DNA from 2 places in the Acetobacter sp. ESL1128 genome. Region 1 is predicted to be linked to the other one. Evidence: riboswitches for the same ligand, from Rfam matches in the RefSeq annotation. Region 1 holds a riboswitch; the other holds the start of a gene.
The links. Region 1 has a riboswitch for cobalamin ahead of ACSYTG_RS10545 (hypothetical protein). Riboswitches for the same ligand answer to the same signal wherever they lie in the genome.
Positions count from the first base shown of each region.

Region 2: another riboswitch for cobalamin. It lies ahead of ACSYTG_RS00710 (carbohydrate porin); the one in region 1 lies ahead of ACSYTG_RS10545 (hypothetical protein).

Region 1 is NZ_CP196369.1:2,270,392-2,275,780, reverse strand. It holds gene ACSYTG_RS10555 (esterase/lipase family protein) at 1-1,695, opposite strand, end outside; gene ACSYTG_RS10550 (histidine phosphatase family protein) at 1,806-2,375, shown strand; cobalamin riboswitch at 2,419-2,627, shown strand; gene ACSYTG_RS10545 (hypothetical protein) at 2,665-3,111, shown strand; gene ACSYTG_RS10540 (LysE family translocator) at 3,261-3,905, shown strand; gene ACSYTG_RS10535 (IclR family transcriptional regulator) at 4,010-4,741, shown strand; gene ACSYTG_RS10530 (GlcG/HbpS family heme-binding protein) at 4,830-5,228, shown strand; gene ACSYTG_RS10525 (MFS transporter) at 5,255-5,389, shown strand, end outside.
Region 2 is NZ_CP196369.1:144,677-150,065, forward strand. It holds gene ACSYTG_RS00695 (hypothetical protein) at 1-255, opposite strand, end outside; gene gabT (4-aminobutyrate--2-oxoglutarate transaminase) at 673-1,959, opposite strand; gene ACSYTG_RS00705 (LysR substrate-binding domain-containing protein) at 2,134-3,084, opposite strand; cobalamin riboswitch at 3,251-3,472, shown strand; gene ACSYTG_RS00710 (carbohydrate porin) at 3,631-5,238, shown strand.

The sequences.
Region 1 (5,389 bases):
GTTGCCCAGCACGGGAATAATGGAGTGGCTCTGCACATCCGGCACAACAGGAACAGTCGCCAGCGCCTGTATGAACGCACTGCGGGGGGACATGCCATAAACACTGCCAAAACGGCTGGGGCTCATATCCACCTTGAGCGCGCCGGTGTTGCCCTCAAGGACCTGCTGGGTCACTTCCGTAATGGCTGCGGGAAAAGTGACCATCCGTCCTATAAGGTGCGCAATGGAAAAGTCGGCCAGATAACTGCCATGTTGTGGCGTGGAGATAAACACAACACTTTTGACTTCAGGCATGGGGGTGGGGAAAAGGGCCTGTTCCAGAAACTGCCGTACATTGGGTGAAAGGTGGAGGCTGGAGAGCGCGCGGTGGGTCAGCCCGTTCCACAGGGCATCATGCGGGTCAATGGCCAGCATTTTTGCCAAAAGTCCGCCCTGGCTGTGTCCGATCAGAGTAATCTGCCCTAGTGCCGGGTCTGCCTGCGTGCCACCAAGGTCATGGATGGTGCGGTTCAGGGCATCGCGGAGTTGCAGGGCGGAGTAGGGGATAGGGTTGCCCGTGGCGTAGGAGAAAAACCAGAATTCATAATGTGCGCGTATCTGCGGGTCTTCCAGCAGGTCATTGACCATATCTGCCCAGCGTCCGGGGCTGGAGGCCGTGCCATGCACCAGCACAACGGGCATATGGCCATACTGGTGCGGTTCTATGGCAATAAGCTGGGCACGTTTGTTAAAGAGATTGCCATCCAGAAAACCCTTGTATTCCACGGACCAGTCAACCGCGTTGCTCAGGCTGATCGCGCGGGAGGCGGTCTGGTCATATTGTAGGGGAATAACACCGTCTGTGGTTGGCAGGCTGCTTGTTGTGTCAATGGTTGCCAGTGTCAGGCGCGCATCAATGTGGTTTGTAAAAATCTGCTCGCGTGGGTTGGGGATTTCCAGCAGCAGGTTAACGGGAATACGCAGCTTGTCGGTAATGGAGAAGGAAATCTGGCTGTTTTCTGGTGGGTGGGGTACTGCTGCCAGTGGCACCCCCAGCCCCGCCCGGCGATAGATGTTTTTTATCCCCCGCACCGAAAGGCGCGCTGTGGGGCGGAAGTCGGTCAGCGTATAGCCGTACCATTCCTTCTGCGCGGGGGTGGTGGACAGGTCCAGTGTGCCAAAGGGGAGCGTCCAGCGTTGTGGTGCCACCTCCACAGGGTTACCCAGTGCTTCGGTCAGGCCAAACATGTAAAGATCACACGCCTGACGGAAATGTACGTCATACGGGTTGGGTTTCGCGTTATCCGGCCCGTTGGGGTTCAGGTAGGCATAGGCGTACAGGGCTGCTGCCATAAAGGCCGCACGGTCCGTGTTCTGGCGACCCAGCAGGTAGTTCAGCTCCGCAAGGGCAAAAAGCTGGTCCTGCACGTCGGGGGTGTAAAACTGCGCCTGTGTGCTGGCGCGCAGGATGGCCAGTGCCTGTTCGGGATTTTTCTTCCATATGGCCAGCAGGTTCTGGCGCTCAAGCACAATACGAGTGGTGTTGCTCAGTTTCTGCCCGCTCAGTGTGCTCTGGCTGCGTTCCTTGTAGCTGTCTGTCAGGCTCAGGCGCTGCACGGTAATGGGGGCCGCACAGCCTGAAACGGCCAGACAGACCGCGACCCACGAAAAACGGGAACACAGAGCGCTGGATAAAGTGCTGGAAAAAGCGGGCATCCGATTCTCGGTTTTAAATCGCGGTAAAATAATGCCTGATGGTGTAGGGTGTCTGCGGCATGCTGGCAAATCCTGTACAGTCATGGCCCAGTGCGGGAAAGGTTTGTGGGTTGAAGCTGCTTTGCTGTGCGTCTGCACTACCCGGTGTTGTGCGCAAGGGTGTGCTGCCTGATGGGGCTGAACAGGTTGCACATGGTTATACCCCCCAGACAGCCGCAGCTTATCTACCGTCCGTGAGCCAGTTAACGGTATTCTATGCCCCGGATGTGGCCGTGCCGGATGGGCAAGGGCACATCATGCGGCCACAGGATACCCTGCGGGACAGGGATTACGGAACATGGGCGGGCACAGGCCTGCAAGCTCTGGACCCTGTGCAGCAGCATGCCTTTTTAACCGATGCGACTTTTGCCCCACCAGCAGGGGAAAGCTTTGCCGCGTTTTACCACAGAACGGCCCTTTGGCTGGATGATATAAGCCAGACCCTGCCCGCAGCCGTTGTGCTGGCACGGCCTGCTGTGGTGCGCAACCTGCTGTTGCGGGTTTTGTATCAGGGGGAAGGGGCTGTGGGTCTGGCCCATGCTGCGCGGGTGGATGTCCCCCCCCTGAGTTACAGCCTGATCAGCTGTCATGCGGGTCAGTGGCGTTTGGGTCTGCTGGGAGTGCCGGCGGAAGGGGCGTGAGCCTGTTTTTTTGCTCGCGGCAAAGCGCGCATGCCGCTATAGCCTGCCCCTGTTAGTCGAAGGTTCCGCGCGAGCGGATGAAAAGGGAACACCGTAAGCTTCGCCAGAAGTCAGTCGGAGACTGTACCCGCAACTGTAGGCAGTAGCTTACACCCGTTGCCCTGGAGGGGGCGGCCACTGGTGCATAACCGGGAAGGCAGGGTGTGTCGCGTATCTGCAAGTCAGGAGACCTGCCTTCGTCTTGCAAACCATGTCACCGGGCGGGACTGACCGGGGGCTGAGATGTCTGATGTCACGCTATTTACTGCCGGGTTCTTATCCGCCTGCTTCCTCCTGCTCCGCGCATATTGCGGGTGGAGTGGGGTTGCTGCACCCTTTGCTGCGGCATCTGCTGCGCGTTGCGCCGAACAGGGCGGAGGTTCTGGCCCTGTTCAGAGAGTCCCCTCAGCTGGCCGAAGAGGCCGCCTTGCAACAGGCCGGAGGGCAGATACTGGGGATGTTTATGCCAGAACAGCCCTTACCTTACCGTGCCAGAGCCTTGCAGCTTGAGACCCTCTTCCGCGGCATGCTGGAGCACGCACTAAGTCTGGCCATAAAGGCCCGTTGTGCCCCCGAGCAGGAACGAGAGGAAAAGACCGAAAACCCCGCAGCCCATGCCACGCTCATGGCCTATGTTGCGGCCCAGCACGTTGTGGGCGCGCGCCACATGGCTATGGAGTTATATAACCGCAGATAGCGTTAGAGTGATCACAGGTATTTTTTTGCCTGTTGGCTTGGACTTTTTGTGGCTTTTGTTCTTTTTTAGCACCCAGCACGCACCACCCTATGGGCTGAACCGGCCAGAGGGTGGTGCGTGTTGCTCAATGCACTGTGCAGGACCTGGCCATGCCCCATGCTTTTTTGCCTTTACTGACCTTTGCCGCCGCGTGGGGTGTTCTGGTGCTCACACCGGGGACAGAAACGGCCCTTGTTATCCGTCTGGGCATGAATGTGAGCCGCAAGGCGGCCCTTGGGGCTGCGCTGGGCACCGGCACAGGGCTTGCCATATGGGGAGCAGGCACAGCGTTTGGGGTAAGCGCTTTGGTTGCGGCCTCTCCCACACTGTATCTGGCGCTGGAATGGGCCGGGGCGCTTTATCTGGCTTATCTGGGGGTTCGCCTGCTTATGCCTTCTGCCGGGGCGCATGATCAGGCGCGGGCAGATGCTCAGGCGCAGTCTGTTGGCGGTATGGGGGCTGGCTACCAGCGTGGGCTGTTGACCACATGCCTTAACCCACTTGTTGGTGTGTTCGACCTGACCGCCTTTGCCCAGTTTATTCCCGCAGGTGTGCACCGGGTCAGCTATTCCCTTCTGCTGGCGGGGGTGCAGGTGGTTATGGCTGTTGCATGGTATGCGGTTCTGGCCTGTCTGGCGTTTTCGCTCGGTCGTGTTCTGTCCAGCCCCAGAGTTGTGCGTGCGCTGGATGTGCTTACGGGGGTAGTGTTCCTCTTTTTTGCCTTCAGGCTGGTCATGAGCGGTATTCCATCCTGAAGGATGGAGGCCAGAAAAGTCAGGCGTTCTGCCAAGGTGCTGTTATGCTGCGGGCCATAAGGCGGGCGGAGTATGGTCAGCCCCTTGGGTAGTGGGAATGCGGCATGAGCAAAACGCCAAGGCTTATCCAGTCCATAGAGCGGTCCGCAGCTATTCTGGAAATTATAGCCCAGCAGGGTGGTGGTGCACGTTTGCAGCAGATTGCCAGTATTTCGGGCATAGGCAAAACAACGGTGCACAATATTCTGCAAACGCTGGACCATTTGGGATACGTCCAGCGCAGGGCAGGGGATATGCGTTACCATCTGGGCGGGCGCATACTCAACCTCGCCCGTATTGCGGGGGATGATAACAGCGTGCGGGCCCGCTTGCGCCCTGTGCTGGAAGCCGTTGCCCATAAAAGTGGCGGCACGGCATGGCTGGCCGTGCCTAGCGGGGATCAGGCAGCGTATCTGGATATTGTCGATCCCAATGGGCTTTGTGCTGCTTGGCCCAGCGTGCCAGTGCGGGAAAATCTGGAAGGTTCAGCCGTTGGGTGGGTATTCTTGGCCTGTGTGCCCGGTCTGGGCAAGCGGGTGCTGGCAACCCGTGCCAATGCGCTGGATGCAGATGTACTGAGCCGCATAGAAGATGTGCGGATCAAAGGATATGCGCTGGACCTGCAGGCCTACAGGCCGGGGCTGAACGGTGTTGCTATTCCATGGCGGATAAATGGGGAGGTCAGGGCAAGCCTGTGCCTGACCGGCCCTCCTGCGCAGTTTCCGCAGCATCGCCTGATCAGGCTTGCGTGGATGATGATGCGTTCACTTGAGCAGCTTGATGTTCAACAATATTGAATAAATAAACTTTTCCCTGTTTTTCCGGTTCCCTTATCTGCCCGTGTGGCTAACGTACCTGCCTTTGCACAAAAGGAATGTACGAGCCATGAACGCAACACTTGCAACCGCCATGCTGGATGCCGCCCATGCCGAGGCACGGCGCATGGGTGTAACTGTCTGCATTTCCATTCTGGACGCGGCAGCATGGCCTGTTGCCTTCCTGCGTATGGAAGGCGTTATTCTGGGGGCGGTTGATGTGGCCAGCAAAAAGGCCCGCACGGCGGTTCTGTTCCAGATGGACAGCGCGGATTTTGCAAAAATTGGTCATCCCGATGGTCGTGCCTATACGCTGGAAAACACCAATGGCGGCATGACCAGCTTTGGCGGCGGTCTGGTGCTTAAGGCTGCAGATGGCAAGGTGCTGGGTGCCATTGGTGTTTCAGGCGCAAGCACGGAAGAAGATATTGCCATTGCCCGCGTGGCTGCAAAAACCCTTTCGGCCTGATGGGTTTCTGGCACAGAGCATAAACCATGACAGAACAGACCACTCCCCCAGTAGGCAGCATGGCCCCAATGGCCCCACCCGCGGGTAGAGCTGCGGCACTCCTTGTCCTGACCTTTGGCGCATTTGTTGTTGGCACTGGTGAATTTGCCATTATGGGAATG
Region 2 (5,389 bases), 670 kb from region 1:
GGAATCGGAGGCCGAACCGGAAGAACCACCCGTTGTGGTTTTGGAAAGGATGTCCCCGCTGGCATCCTTGACGATGGTTGTAATGGACCCATCGGCATTAAATGTCTGGCTTGTGGTGGTGGAAGAGGAAGAAGAGGAGGAGCTGCTGCCGCTCCCCGAAGCGGAAGAGCCAGAAGCCGTGCTGGAGGAGGAAGACGTGCCAAACAGGCTGCTCACAGCACTGCTGCCGCTCAGATTTGAAATGGAAGAAGACATAAGGGATGCCTCGCTTATCTGATGGTTTTAAAAACTCGGGGTATTGTCGATCCGGGGCGAAAGGGATGTCAATCTTTATCCGCTATGCCTGCCCTGCGGAGCATTAAGGGCGGTGTGCGGTCCGTGCGTTAACGGTCCGCGTTACGGACCCGCCAGAAGGTACGGTGCGCGGAGCGGAGCGTGCCCAGCCCTGTTTTTACGGCCTGCCAGTAGGCTGCAAACGCGGTCATGCGCGTGACCCCCATCGGTTTAAATTCTTTTTTAACCTAAGGGGGAATCATGGCCTGACTATGACCCCGGACTGACCTGTGCAGGCAACCGCCCGTGACCGGACATACAGAAAAGGCGACTCCCCCGCCCCCGTGGGGGAAGGAGAGCCGCCTTTTGCCGCAGGTTCAGCCCCGTAAGGGGAGCTGATCAGGCTTTGGCTTCTTCGATCAGGATCTGTTCAATAATGTCCAGCCCTTCATCAAGCAGCGTGTCAGATGCGGTCAGGGGGGTCAGAATGCGGATGGTCGCACCCTGCACGCCGCAAGCCAGCAGGATCAGCCCTTTTTCGCATGCCTTGGCGCAGAGCTTGGAGGCAAAGCCTGCCCGCTGTTCCACACCTGCGTGGCGTTCAAGAACGTCAAAGGCGATCATGGCGCCCAGACCACGCGGCATGCTGATGGGCAGCATGTCCGTGCGCTTGTGCCATGCGGTAATGCGTGCCTTCAGGCGTTCGCCCATGGCATTGGCGCGGTCGAGCAGTTTTTCTTCGTCAATCACGTCCAGTACGGCAAGGGCTGCGGCGCAGGCCAGTGGTGCGCCGGCATAAGTGCCGCCCAGCCCGCCGGGGGGCACGCTGTCCATCAGGTCCGCGCGGCCAATCACGCCAGAGAGCGGCATGCCGCCTGCAAGGGATTTGGCAACGGAGATCAGGTCCGGTTCCACGCCGGAGTGCTCAATGCCAAACAGCTTGCCGGTACGGCCAAAGCCGCTCTGCACTTCATCGGCAATCAGTTTAATGCCGTGCTGGTCGCACAGGGCGCGCAGGTGCTTGAGCAGCGCTGTGGGGGCCACACGGAACCCGCCTTCGCCCTGCACGGGTTCAATAATAATGGCGGCCACATTGCTCGGGGCAATATCGGCAGCAAACAGGAAGTGCAGCATTTTCAGGCTGTCTTCCACCGTAATGTCATGGTCGGGGAAGGGGACATGGTACACTTCGCCCGGCAGCGTGCCAAAAGGTGCCTTGTAGGGCAGTACCTTGCCGGTCATGGCCGAAGCCAGCAGCGTGCGGCCATGGAACCCGCCACAAAAGGCGATCACGCCATTACGGCCGGTAGCGGCACGGGCGATCTTGACCGCGTTTTCGGTTGCTTCCCCACCCGTGGTGAAGAAAATGGTCTTGGCCGGGCCGGAGAAGGGCGCGCGCGCGTTCAGCTTTTCGGCCAGTTCAATGTAGGATTCGTAAGCCGAAACCTGAAACGCCGTGTGTGTAAAGCGTTCGAGCTGCTTTGCCACCGCAGCCATCACCTTGGGGTGGCGGTGGCCCACGTTCAGCACGGCAATACCGCCTGCAAAGTCAACGTAGCGGCGGCCTTCCACATCCCACAGCTCCGCGTTTTCGGCCCGGTCGGCAAAAACGGGGGTGGAGGTGGAAACCCCGCGCGGCACGGCGTTGTTACGGCGGGCCAGCAGGTCTTTGTTGGTGGTGCTCATGTCAGGTTTGGCTCCGGTTGGCGGTCATATGGTCCGGCCCGTGTTTGGGGCGGGACAAACATGTTCGTTCCGTAAGTGGTTTTATTGCACGCGGGGAGGCGCTTTTTTGGTGCGTGGGTGGTGATGAAAAATCAACACCCGATCCTTCGGCGCCAGACCCGTTCTTCTGGCAGTTTATGCCGGAGGGGGCAGGGGGGTGTCCGCCTCCTGCGCAACCTGTTCCATCAGCCATGTGCGGAAGGTGCGCAGGGAGGGTTTTTCCCACATCTGTTCGGAGGCGCGCAGCACGTAGGCCCCCAGCGGTGTGGCCTTGAGCGGGGTTTGTGTGGGCTGCACGCGCACCAGCCGCCCGCTAAGCAGGTCATCACCAAGCAAAAATGGGTTGCCAAGGGCTATACCCTCCCCCGCGCGGGCGGCGGCCAACGTAATATGGGCCTGCCATAACCTGCCTGCGGTGGGAATGGTGGCGGCCTGAACCCCTTGTGCTGCAAACCAGCGCCGCCATTCCGTATCGTCCTCCTCATGCAGCAGGGGGGCGTCCAGCAGGTCTTCGGTTGTGTGGGGCTGGCCGCCAAGGGCCTGAATGCACTGGGGAGATGCGACGGGAAAAACCGGCGGGCGGGCAATGGCCATATGCCGGATGGTGCGTGGTTCTGGCGTTGTGCTGCCATCGCGCACATAGCCGATCTGGGCATGGTTGGTGGATTCCACACCGCTGATGTGGAAGGCTGCACTGGCATCCACCGAGCGGAGCTGCACCTCCATATGCGGGTGCAGTTTGCGAAAGGCGTAAAGCCGGGGCAGCAGCCAGTGGTAGGCAAACCCGTGCACGCAGGTCACGGTCAGGGGGGCTACGCGGTTGCGCATATCTGCCGTGGCCGTGGCCAAACCGTCCAGCAGGGGGGCTATGCGGTCGTAATAGGTCTGGCCTGCCTGGGTGAGCCCGCCAGTGGTCTTGTCGCGCAAGGTGATGCCCAGGGAGAGTTCAAGGTCGCGGATATGGCGGCTGATGGCGGCGTGGTCTACGCGCAGCTCCGTGGCCGCCCGCCGGATGCCACCCGTGCGGGCGAAGGCGACAAAGGCGTTCAGGGCGGACAGGGGGGGAATACGGTAGCGTGGGTCCATGGGTCTGGTGTGCTGGGTCATGTCCGGGGTGGCTGGCCCGCCATTGGAGGGTAAATGGCCCAAAAAGCAAGCACCCGCCCCATGTTTGCCTCTGGCCATGTTGGGGCGGTATGGGGCGCGGGTGGGGTTTTTGCGTTGCAAATCGGTTAAAATATAGGCTATTGCGCAGTTCATTATAGCCAACGGTCCCGCGCAAGCGGAATAAAAGGGAATGCCGTATTCTCCCCCGTGGGAGATCAGTCGGCGACTGCCCCCGCAACTGTAGGCGGAGAGTATCTGGCCCGAGCGGTGTTGTGCATCGCTGCCACTGGTTGCCCCGCAACCGGGAAGGTTGGGCCTGATGCGTTGATCCGCAAGTCAGGAGACCTGCCGTTGCCGCTCATGCCTTGATCGCCGGACGGGGGTGCCGGAGATGGATGCTCGACCATGCTACTTTATCCCTGACGGCCCTTTTTCCCATACGCGCATTTCATTCAACAGCACGCCCCGCTCCGGGGTGGGGAAAACAGGCTTGATTCCATGATTTTTTTACAAAAAACAGCCCGTATGCGCTGGCGTCTGGCGCTTTTGTGCCAATCCGTAGGTGTTGCTGGTGTGCTTTTGCCCGCAGCCGCATTTGCGCAGAATGCGGAGACGCAGCTGGAGCAGGACCGCCGGCGTCTGGGCAATTCCGGCCCTCTGGTGTCCGAGGTTGACCCTGCCACGGTGCGTGACAGCATGCGCGCGGCAGAAGCGGCTGCCTCCAAGAATGATGAAGACCACCCCGACCTGAGCGACCACCTGCTGGGCAATATGTGGGGCGCACGTGACTGGATGGCCCGCCACGGCATTACGCTCGATATTCAGGAAGTGGATGAACTGTGGGGCAATACCTCAGGCGGCACCGCATCAGCAGCCGATGGGGCAAATGGCTCGGGCACCGGCCCGGCCTATGACGGCATGACCATGCCAACCCTGACCGTGGACCTGGAAAAACTCATCGGCCTCAAGGGCGGTATTTTCAATATCAGCGCACTCCAGCTGCGCGGACGCTCGATCTCGCAGGATCATCTGGGCGTGTTCAACCCCGCATCCGGGTTTGAGGCAGACCGCTCCACCCGCCTGTTCGAGCTGTGGTACCAGCAGTCCTTCCTTGGCGGCAAGCTCGACGTCAAGATCGGGCAGCAGGATCTGGATACCGAATTCCTGATCAGTGATTACGGCAGCCTTTACCTCAACTCCAACTTCGGCTGGCCCATGGCGCCATCGGTCAACCTGTATGGGGGTGGGCCGTCCTGGCCGCTGGCATCCCCCGCCATCCGCATCCGCTACCGGCCCACGGACCAGTTTACCGTCATGTTTGCCGCAGCGGATGATAACCCGCCGGGCAACCGCTACAACTCTACCGCCATCCAGCAGGCCACAGGCTCGGATGCAGGGCAGACCAACGACCCGACCAGCCAGAATGCCAACAACAATGCCTCGGGCACCCAGTTCAACATGGGCACGGGGGCGCTGCTCATGACCGAGCTGCAATATGCCATCAACCCCCAGCCTGATGACATGTCCAAGGTCACCAAGGACCCCGGCCTGCCCGGTATTTACAAGCTGGGTGGTTTTTACGACACCGCCAAGTTTGCAGACTACCGCTACAACAAGAACGGGGGTTCGCTGGGAACAGCGGTGCTGAACGGCAGCACCAACCAGCGTGACCTGACCCCGCGCTGGGACCGTGGCAACTGGATGGTTTACGGCATTATCGACCAGATGATCTGGCGTCCCTCGCTCCAGTCTCCCCAGTCTGTGGGTGTGTTTGCCCGTGCCACGGGCAATGGTGGTGACCGCAACCTGATCAGCTTTGCCGTGGATGCGGGGATCAACCTCAAGGCCCCCTTCAAGGGGCGTGACAACGATACGGTGGGCGTAGGCTGGGGTATTGGCCGTGCCTCTTACGGGCAGCGCCAGTTTGACCGGGACTCCGGCACACACCGGCAGGGGAATGAAAACCATCTGGAAGTCACCTATCAGGCGCAGGTCATGCCCTGGTGGGTCATGCAGCCGGACTTCCAGTATGTCTGGAACCCTTCGGGCGGGATCCCTCTCTCATGGGGGGATTCACCCAAACGGATCGGGAACGAGGCCATCTTCGGCCTCCACTCCAGTATTACTTTCTAATGACCCAGCAGGCAGGGGGGAATGACGCAGGAGGATGGCGGACCGTCGGTTAAAACTCTTGCCGTGTGATGCCATAATTCTATGATGCACCCACGACAACCATGAGAGTACGCAGTTTTTTCTGACCGACCCGCACACGTTTTGCGTTGTG